3 regions of the Streptosporangium sp. NPDC020072 genome follow, and region 3 is predicted to be linked to each of the others. Evidence: riboswitches for the same ligand, from Rfam matches in the RefSeq annotation. Region 3 holds a riboswitch; each other region holds the start of a gene.
What was found. A riboswitch is a leader RNA that binds a small molecule or an ion and turns the genes downstream of it on or off. The one in region 3 is predicted to bind cobalamin.
Positions count from the first base shown of each region.

Region 1: another riboswitch for cobalamin. It lies ahead of metE (5-methyltetrahydropteroyltriglutamate--homocysteine S-methyltransferase); the one in region 3 lies ahead of cobN (cobaltochelatase subunit CobN).
Region 2: another riboswitch for cobalamin. It lies ahead of ABZ470_RS30855 (CbtB domain-containing protein); the one in region 3 lies ahead of cobN (cobaltochelatase subunit CobN).

Region 1 covers NZ_JBEYAB010000017.1:230,509-233,775, reverse strand. Annotated here, with positions in the region: gene ABZ470_RS35180 (hypothetical protein) at 184-612, opposite strand; cobalamin riboswitch at 999-1,174, shown strand; gene metE (5-methyltetrahydropteroyltriglutamate--homocysteine S-methyltransferase) at 1,321-3,267, shown strand, end outside.
Region 2 covers NZ_JBEYAB010000014.1:127,550-130,816, reverse strand. Annotated here, with positions in the region: gene dop (depupylase/deamidase Dop) at 1-1,505, shown strand, start outside; cobalamin riboswitch at 1,597-1,716, shown strand; gene ABZ470_RS30855 (CbtB domain-containing protein) at 1,748-1,942, shown strand; gene ABZ470_RS30850 (CbtA family protein) at 1,959-2,699, shown strand; gene ABZ470_RS30845 (histidine phosphatase family protein) at 2,696-3,259, shown strand; gene ABZ470_RS30840 (putative cobaltochelatase) at 3,256-3,267, shown strand, end outside.
Region 3 covers NZ_JBEYAB010000006.1:205,220-208,486, forward strand. Annotated here, with positions in the region: gene ABZ470_RS16035 (precorrin-8X methylmutase) at 1-451, opposite strand, end outside; gene cobG (precorrin-3B synthase) at 448-1,743, opposite strand; cobalamin riboswitch at 1,755-1,958, shown strand; gene cobN (cobaltochelatase subunit CobN) at 2,075-3,267, shown strand, end outside.

The sequences.
Region 1 (3,267 bases), on a different contig from region 3:
CTCCTCCTCCGCCTCGCGGGGCATCCACCTGGACGATCCTCGCCACGGCGAAGATCCACAAAACAGGTCCTGGGCGGGGCGTCGTGCCCTTGGGGAAACGGGAAACGGAGCGATCCCGTTTCCCGTTTCCCGTTTCCCGGCACTCGTTCTCCGTGAGCCCGCGACGGGCTCGTCGCGAGTTCTCTAACGCGAGGTGGTGGAAACCGGCAGGCGGGACTCCTCCCGCTGTTCCTCGTGCCCCTCGCGCCGGGGGAGGGTCGCGGCGACGACCAATGTCCCGGCGATCAGGACGACGTTCTTGACGACGAACTCGCCCTCCATTGTGAGCATGAGCGGGTTTCCGTCCTTGAACGCGACACCCGGGTGGAGCACCAGGACCAGGAACGTGCCGACGAGGTGGAGCAGGAGCACGGGCAGGAACGGGCGCAGCCACCGGCCGGTGAACAGCGCCAGGGCCACCGCGACCTCGAACACGCCCAGGGCGGGCACCACGAACGACGCGGGCAGCGGCACGAAGGACAGGGTGTCGGCGACCAGGGCGCCGACCGGGCTGACGTTCGCCACCTTCAGCACGCCGAACCACAGGAACACCAGGCCGAGCGTCCCTCGCATGATGACCGGGAAACGCCGGTGGAGAATGGCGGCGACTCGCGACTTGACATCGGTTAGGGCGCTTGGTATACGCCCTTGATGGAGATGTGACCCTTTAGTCCGATACATGGTTAACTCCGATGGCTGGGGGGTTTGCCGGGTCTAATATAGCCTGCCCTTTTCTTTCGGAAATTGTAGGAAATGGGGTCTTAGGTCACGGTTGTTGAGTCGCGAAAGCGGGGGGCGGAGATTTTCCCGCGACCCGCGAATTCCCCCGTACGGTTTCAGGCGGCCCGGGGCGATGGGAGAACGATCCCGCGAACCCGCCGGCGGGCCCGAATATGGTTGTCGCTCCGCCATCGGATGCGCGTAGGGTTGGGGACGCAGTCGGTTCGCCCTGCCCGCCAGGCAGACGCGTCGTAAGAGGGAACCCGGTGTGACTCCGGGACTGCCCCGCAGCGGTGAGTGGGAACGACCGCCGTCAAACGCACTGGATCCGGCAGATCGGGTCCGGGAAGCGACGGCCACTAGGTGTCAGGGCGAGACAACGGCCCGGACGTGCCCGCGAGTCCGAAGACCTGCCACTGCCCGCGTGCGACCACGCACGCGGTGACCTCGGTGACCTCGCGGGTGGGTCGGCGGCATGGGACGGGCCTGGTGCGCCCGCCTCTCCTTCGTCTCTCCCCTCGGGGCACCGGAGTCCTTTCGTGACTCGCGAAGGAGAGTTCCGTGACCGAGACTTCCTCCCCCACCGTGTACGGCTACCCCCGTCAGGGGCCGGACCGTGAGCTGAAGAAGGCGATCGAGGGCCACTGGGCGGGCCGGGTGACCGAGCGTGACCTGCTGGACGTCGCGGCCGGGCTGCGCGCAGGCAACTGGCGGCACCTGACGGAGGCGGGGGTGCGGGAGGTGCCGACCGGCGACTTCTCGCTGTACGACCACGTCCTCGACACCACCGTCATGGTCGGCGCCGTCCCCCCGCGTCACCGAGCCGTCGTGGAGACGGAAGGCCCCCTGGCGGGATACTTCGCCATGGCCCGGGGCACCCAGGAGGTCGCCCCGCTGGAGATGACCAAGTGGTTCGACACCAACTACCACTACCTGGTGCCGGAGCTGGGACCTGACACCGTCTTCGCCGCGGACCCGGCAAAACAGGTCGGCGAACTGCGCGAGGCCGTCGCGCTCGGGCACACCGCGCGCCCCGTGCTCGTCGGCCCCGTCACCTACCTGCTGCTGGCCAAGGCCGCCCCCGGCGCGGACCCGGCCTTCGAACCCATCGGCCTGCTCGACCGGCTGCTGCCCGTCTACGCCGAGGTGCTCGCCGCCCTGCGCGCGGCCGGTGCCGAGTGGGTGCAGCTCGACGAGCCCGCGCTGGCGCAGGACCGCGACCGGGCGGTGCTCGACGCCGCCGCCCACGCCTACCGTGAGCTCGGCGCCCTGACCGACCGGCCGAAGATCCTCGTCGCCGGTTACTTCGACCGGCTCGGAGACGCGCTGCCGGTCCTGGCCAGGGCGCCGATCGAGGGCCTGGGACTGGACTTCACCGGCCCGGCCGCGGCCAACCTGGAGGACCTGGCCCGCGCGGGCGGTCTGCCCGGCAAGCGCCTGATCGCCGGTGTCGTGGACGGCCGCAACGTGTGGATCAACGACCTGGGCGGGTCGCTGGCGACCCTGGCCACCCTGCTCGGCCTGGCCGGCCGGGTGGACGTCGCGCCCTCCTGCTCGCTGCTGCACGTCCCCGTCGACCTCGGGCTCGAACACGGCCTCGACCCGCGGGTCGGCCGCTGGCTCGCCTTCGCCAGGCAGAAGGTCGCCGAGGTCGTCACCCTGGCCACCGGGCTCAGCGAGGGAACCGGGGCCGTCGCCGGACGACTGGCCGCCAACCGGGCCGACCTGGCCTCACGCGAGGCCTCCGCGCTCACCCACGACCCAGAGGTCAGGGCCCGCGCCGCCGCGGTCACCCCCGCCGACACCCGCAGGCCCCAGCCGTACGGTGAGCGGGCGGCGGCCCAGCGCGCCCGCCTCGGCCTGCCGGAGCTGCCCACGACCACCATCGGCTCCTTCCCGCAGACCGGGCGGCTGCGGGCGGCCCGCGCCGACCTGCGCGCCGGGCGGATCGACCAGGACGCCTACGACGAGCTGATCGCCTCGGAGATCCGCTCGGTCCTGGTCTTCCAGGAGCGGGCGGGTATCGACGTCCTGGTGCACGGAGAGCCGGAACGCAACGACATGGTCCAGTACTTCGCCGAGCGGCTCAACGGCTACCTGGCCACCCAGCACGGCTGGGTGCAGTCGTACGGCACCCGCTACGTGCGCCCGCCGATCCTGGCCGGGGACGTCTCCCGCCCCAGGCCGATGACGCTGCGCTGGACGACCTACGCCCAGTCCCAGACGGGGCGACCGGTCAAGGGCATGCTGACCGGCCCGGTCACCATGCTCGCCTGGTCCTTCGTCCGCGACGACCAGCCGCAGGCCGAGACCGCCCGCCAGGTCGCCCTCGCCCTGCGCGACGAGGTCGCCGACCTGGAGGCCTCGGGCATCGCCGTCATCCAGGTGGACGAGCCCGCGCTGCGGGAGACGCTGCCGCTGCGCGCGGCCGACCGGCCCGCCTACCTGGCCTGGGCGACGGAGGCCTTCCGCCTGGCCACGAGCGGGGTGCGGGCCGACACCCAGATC
Region 2 (3,267 bases), on a different contig from region 3:
GGGTGATGGGCATCGAGACCGAATACGGCATCTCCGTGCCCGGACAGCCGGGGGCCAACGCGATGGTGACCTCCTCCCAGGTGGTGAACGCCTATCTGGCGGCCTCGGCGGCCAGGGCCAGGCGGGCACGCTGGGACTTCGAGGAGGAGAACCCTCTGCGCGACGCCCGGGGCTTCGACCTGTCCAGGGAGGTGGCCGACCAGAGCCAGCTCACGGACGAGGATCTGGGCCTGGCCAACGTGATCCTCACCAACGGGGCCCGGCTGTACGTGGATCACGCCCATCCCGAATACTCGACTCCCGAATGCACCAATCCACGAGCCGCGGTGATCTGGGACAAGGCGGGGGAGCGCGTCATGCACGACGCCGCGACGCGCGCCTCGGCCGTCCCCGCCAACGCTCCGATCCAGCTCTACAAGAACAACACCGACAACAAGGGCGCCTCCTACGGCTGCCACGAGAACTACCTGATGCGGCGCGCCACGCCGTTCGCCGACATCGTCAGGTATCTGACCCCGTTCTTCGTCTCCCGGCAGGTCGTCGTCGGTGCCGGCAGGGTCGGCATCGGCCAGGACTCCCGGGGCGAGGGCTTCCAGATCAGTCAGCGGGCCGACTTCTTCGAGGTCGAGGTCGGCCTGGAAACCACGCTCAAGCGGCCGATCATCAACACCAGGGACGAGCCGCACGCCGACCCGGAGAAGTACCGCAGGCTGCACGTCATCATCGGCGACGCCAACATGTCGGAGATCTCGACCTACCTGAAGCTGGGCTCGACCGCGCTGGTCCTCGCCATGATCGAGGACGGCTACTTCACCCGTGACCTCGCGGTCGACAACCCGGTCCAGGCGCTGCGCGCGGTCTCCCACGACCCCACGCTGAAGTACGAGATCGCGATGCGCGACGGCCGCAGGCTCACCGCGGTGCAGCTGCAGATGGAGTATCTGGAGCTGGCCCGCAAGTACGCCGAGGAGCGCAGCGGGAACGGCGTCGACGAGATCACCAAGGACGTCCTCGACCGCTGGGAGTCCGTCCTGACCCGTCTGGCCGAGGACCCGATGCAGCTGTCGCGGGAGCTCGACTGGGTGGCCAAGCTCGAACTGCTGGAGGGCTACCGTACCCGTGACGGCCTGGCCTGGTCCCACCCGCGACTGCAGCTGGTGGACCTGCAGTACTCCGACATCCGCCCCGAGCGCGGCCTGTACAACCGGCTGGTCGCCCGGGGCAGGATGCAGCGCCTGGTGACCGAGGACGAGGTACGGCGGGCCATCGAGGCGCCGCCGAGCGACACGCGGGCCTACTTCAGGGGTCGTTGCCTGAGCCAGTTCAGCGAGTCGGTCGCCGCCGCGTCCTGGGACTCGGTCATCTTCGACATCCCGGGCAGGGAGTCCCTGCAGCGCGTTCCGACCATGGAGCCGCTGCGCGGTACGAAGGCCCATGTCGGAGAGCTGTTCGACCGCTGTCGCACCGCCGCCGACCTGGTCACCGCTCTCACCGGCGATCAGTGACCTCCCGTGCGGGCGGGTGCTCCCGCCCGCACGGTTTATAGCTTTGTGTCCGCTATCGCATGGATTGACGGACGCTGTGAACCGGTATACATTCCGGGTGTTTTGTGGCGGTGCGAGGGAAATCCGGTGAGATTCCGGTGCGGTCGCGCCACTGTAACCGGCCCGAGAGGGCGGGGAGCCAGGTCACTCGGCCGCCACCGACCTACGAAAAGGGGCGCGTCAATCCCCTGAAGGAGGTGGCCGTGAGCCAGATCTCTGCTCCGCCGGTCAAGCCCATCCCGCTCGGTTCGCTCACCCGCTGGCTTCTCGCCGTACCGGTGCTGCTGCTCCTCGCCTACCTGGTCGCCTTCGACCAGGGCGCGATCTCGCAGGCCGGTAACTACCTGCACGAACTCATGCACGACGGGCGTCACCTGCTCGGTGTTCCCTGCCACTGAGCGCACCGAGCCACACGTGATCACCAAACTCATCGTCAGAGGCATGCTCGTCGGCCTTCTCGCAGGACTGCTCGCCGGGGTGTTCGCCTACACCGTGGGCGAGCCCCGCGTCGAGCGGGCCATCGCGCTGGAGGAGGCCGCGGCGGCCTCCTCCGGCACCGGTGCCCACAGTCACGAGGCGGCCGAGCCCGCCCACTCCCACGGGGAGGAGGCGCCGGTCAGCAGGAACGGCCAGCGCTTCGGCCTCTTCCTCGCCCTGGCCCTGTACGGCCTGGCTCTCGGGGGCCTGTTCGCCCTCGTGTACGCGGGGGTGCGCGGCCGGGTCGGCCCGAGATCGGAACCGCTGCTGGCGGTCTCCCTCGCGGCGGCGGCGTTTGTCGCGATCGTCCTTATCCCTTTCGTGAAATATCCCGCCAACCCACCGGCCGTCGGTGACCCGGAGACGATCAACCAGCGCACGGTGCTCTACCTGGTCGCCGTCGCCATCGGCATCCTCTCCGTCGGCGCCGCGGCGGCCGCGCACCGCTACGTCTCCTCCGAGGAGGCGTGGCCGCGCTGGCTCGCGGGCGGCGCGGCGCTGCTGGTGCCGGTCGCGGCGGCCTGGACCCTGCTGCCCGGGATCGACGAGGTGCCCGAGGGGTTCCCCGCCGGTCTCCTGTGGGACTTCCGTCTGGCCTCCCTCGGGACACAGGCGGTGTTCTGGCTGGGCGTAGGAGCCCTGTTCGCCTTCGCCGCGCGCAGGCGCAGCCCGGCGTGACGGCCCCCTCGGGGGTCGCGCGCCTGCTGCTGGTCTGTCACGCCTCGACACGGGCGACGGCACGGGCGGCCTTTCCCGGAGACGAGCCGCTCGACGGGAACGGCCTGCGCCGCGCCCGGGCGCTGGCCCCGCGGATCGGTCCGGGCCGGGCCGTCCGCGGAGCCGAGCTGCGTTGCGCGCAGACGGCCGAGGCGCTCGGCCTGCGTGCCGGGCCGGAGCCGTCGCTCGCCGACTGCGACTACGGGCGCTGGCGCGGCATGACGCTGGCCGAGGTCGAGGCGGCCGATCCCGAAGGACTCGCGGCCTGGCTCACCGACCCGGCGGCGGCCCCCCACGGCGGGGAGCCGATCACCGGACTCGTCGGCCGGGTCGCGGCCTGGCTCGCGGTCCTCGGCCCGGGGCGGACGGTCGCCGTCACCCACGCCCCGGTGGTCAGGGCCGCGGTCGTGCACGCCCTCGGCGCCCCGGCCCATGCCTTCTGGCGCGTCGACGTCGCGCCCCTCGCCCTGGTGACGCTCACCGGGCGGGGCGGACGCTGGCGGCTGAGTTACCCCGTATGACGAGAGCC
Region 3 (3,267 bases):
CCCCCTCCTCGACCATCTCCAGCAGCCTGAACAGCGCGGTCGGCGCGTTGCCGATCGCGACGACCGCCCCTTCGAGACGGTCGCGCCACAGTTCGAGGGCGGCCGCGCTGCGGGTGGTGCCGAGCCGTACGGCCAGCTCGGGCACGCCGGGCTCACCCAGCGTGCAGAGCACCTCGTTGCCCGCGGGCAGGCGGCGCCGGGTCACCCCCGAGGCGACCATCATCGCGTCGCACAGCACGGGCGCCCCCGCGCGCAGGGCCGCCCTGGCCGAGGCGACCACGCCCGGCGACCAGCCGAGGTCGGCGACCAGGTCCACCATCCCGCAGGCGTGGATCATGCGGACCGCCACCTGGGCGACGTCCGGCGGCAGGCCGTCCAGGTCGCTCTCGGCGCGGATGGTGGCGAAGGAACGCCGGTAGATCTCCGCGCCGTCCCGGACGTAGTCGGTCACGTTTCCCCTCTCAGAGCCGCCACGGCGGCCGTGGTCTCCTTGATGTCCGCGCAGTTCAGGCCGCTTTCCGGGCCACTGTTCAAGCCGCTGTCCTCCAGGAGGACCCGGTAGCCGGTCGTGGTCGCGACCACGTCGACGGCCCGTCCTCGCGGGCGGCCGCAACGTCGTTCGCAGCCCGCCCAGTGCACCGGGAGCGTACCGGGGCGGGCGGGGACGGCCGAGGGCGGGTCGCTCTCGGCCGCGATCCAGCGGGCGGCGTCGGCCCGCACGTCGGCCAGTGACTTCGCGCAGCCGGGCCGTCCCGCGCAGGCCGTCACGCCCGTCCACGGCGAGGCCGGGTCGAGGACCAGCCCGGCGGCGACGAGCCGCCCGGCGACCTCGGAGAGAGCGGCCGGGGACAGGCCGGGCAGGACGACGCCGCGCCACGGCGTCAGCCGTACCTCCTCGACGGCCAGGTCGGCCAGCAGGGCGGCCTGGGCGGAGGTCAGCCGCCCCAGCGGCACCGTGACGCCGAGCGTGTTCAGGCCTGAGGGCTGTTCGACGGTCCCGGCGGGACCGTGGGAGGGCGCCGGGACGGGGGCCCGCCGTACGGGGGCGGAGGTCGTCTCCAGGGTGGCCGCGACCCGGGCGGCGACGCGCTCCGCGCAGCCGGGCAGTTCGCCGATCCGCCACACACGGCCCTCCCGCACCCCGGGCTCGGCCAGGAACGCCTCGGCGGCGGTCAGCAGCGCGGCGACCGCCGACCCCGGCGGCATCCGCAGGCCGCTGTCGGTCTCGGCCAGCAGCAACGCCACCTCGCCGGGGCCGGTCGGCAGGATCGCGGCGTCCGCCCCGAGCCAGGCCACGTCGCCCCGGCCGTCGTCGAGCGCGAACAGGAACCGCCCCGGCAGGCCGGCGAGCGCGGGCGTGCCGCACAGGCGCAGGTCGAGCTCACGGGTCAGCGGTCCCACGTCGAGAATCCCCCGGCCGTCGAGGCCGCTCAGCGGTGAGGCCAGGACGTTGCGGACCCGTTCGTGGGTGGCCGAAGGCAGCAGCCCCGCCTGTGCCATGCGGGCCGCGAAATCGTCCCCGGCGCCCAGTCCGCGCACCTGGACGTTCGCCCGGGAGGTCAGCTCGACGACGCCGTTGCCGCAGGTCTCGGCGGCCGAGGCCAGCTCGCGCAGCTGCGGGGCCGTCAGGCGCCCTCCGGGCACCCTGACGCGCGCCAGGCCGCCGTCGGCCGCGGAATGCACCTGGAGCGCCCCCGGGCACGCGTCGGGATGAGATCGTCCGGAGAAGTGACCTTTTGACACGCTGAGGATGGTAACTCCAGTTTCTTGCGGGGACCTCGCTGCCGTAGTCTCATCGTTGGCGACGGCAAAAGGGAGGAAGCCGGTGTGAATCCGGCGCGGTCCCGCCACTGTAACCGGGGAGCGAACCCCATCCAGCCACGGTCCGGCAACGGGCGGGAAGGCCGGGGGGAGCATCGATCCGGGAGCCAGGAGACTCCAGCCGTCGTAGCCGACGACGACCCGGGGCGAGGACCCCGAGGGAGGAAAGCCCTGTGCGCTGTTCGCCGTTCCCCAGCCGCAAGCCCGCACCGCCGTTCACGGCCGCGCCGCTCCCCGCCGGGGAGCGTGGCGAATGATCCTCCTGCTCTCCACCTCCGACACCGACCTGCTCAGCGCCCGCGCCAGCGGCGCGGACTACCGGCTCGGCAATCCCGCCAGGCTCACCGCGGGGGACCTGCCTCCCCTCGTCGAGGGCGCCGACCTGGTCGTCGTACGGCTGCTCGGCGGGCGCCGCGCCTGGGAGGAGGGCCTGGACGCCCTGCTCGCCGGGCCGCTGCCCGTCGTCGTGCTCGGCGGCGAGCAGGCGCCGGACGCCGAGCTGATGGAACTGTCGACCGTGCCCGGCGGGGTCTGCGCCGAGGCGCACGCCTACCTCGCCCATGGCGGGGCCGCCAACCTCGCCGAACTGGGCCGCTTCCTGTCGGACACGCTGCTGCTGACCGGCCACGGCTTCGCCCCGCCCGCCCCGACGCCCGCCTGGGGCGTGCTCGAACGCCGGGCGCGCCGCGAGGAGGGCCCGGTCGTCGGCGTGCTCTACTACCGCGCCCACCACGTCGCGGGCAACACCGCCTTCGTCGAGACGCTCTGCGCCGCGATCGAGGACGCGGGCGCCCGCGCGCTGCCCGTCTACTGCGCCTCCCTGCGCAGCGCCGAGCAGGGCCTGCTCGACACCCTGGGCACGGTCGACGCCCTGGTGGTGACCGTGCTGGCCGCGGGCGGCACCCGCCCGGCCACCGCGTCCGCGGGCGGCGACGACGAGGCCTGGGACGTCGGCGCGCTCGCCGAACTCGACGTGCCGATCCTGCAGGGCCTGTGCCTGACCGGCGGCAGGGCCGCCTGGGAGGCCAACGACGACGGCCTCTCCCCGCTCGACGCGGCGACCCAGGTGGCGATCCCCGAGTTCGACGGGCGGATCATCACGGTGCCGTTCTCCTTCAAGGAGATCGACGGGGACGGCCTGACCGTCTACGTCGCCGACCCCGAGCGGGCCTCCCGCGTGGCGGGCATCGCCGTACGGCACGCCGTCCTGCGGCACGTCCCGCCCGCCGAGCGGCGGATCGTGCTGATGCTGTCGGCCTACCCGACCAAGCACTCCAGGATCGGCAACGCCGTCGGCCTCGACACCCCGGCGAGCCTGGTGCGGCTGCTTGCCGCGATGCGCGAGCACGGCTACGACATCGGCGCCGAGGACGAACTGCCCGGCGTCACCGGGCAGGACGGCGACGCGCTGATCCACGCCCTCATCGCCGCCGGAGGCCAGGACCC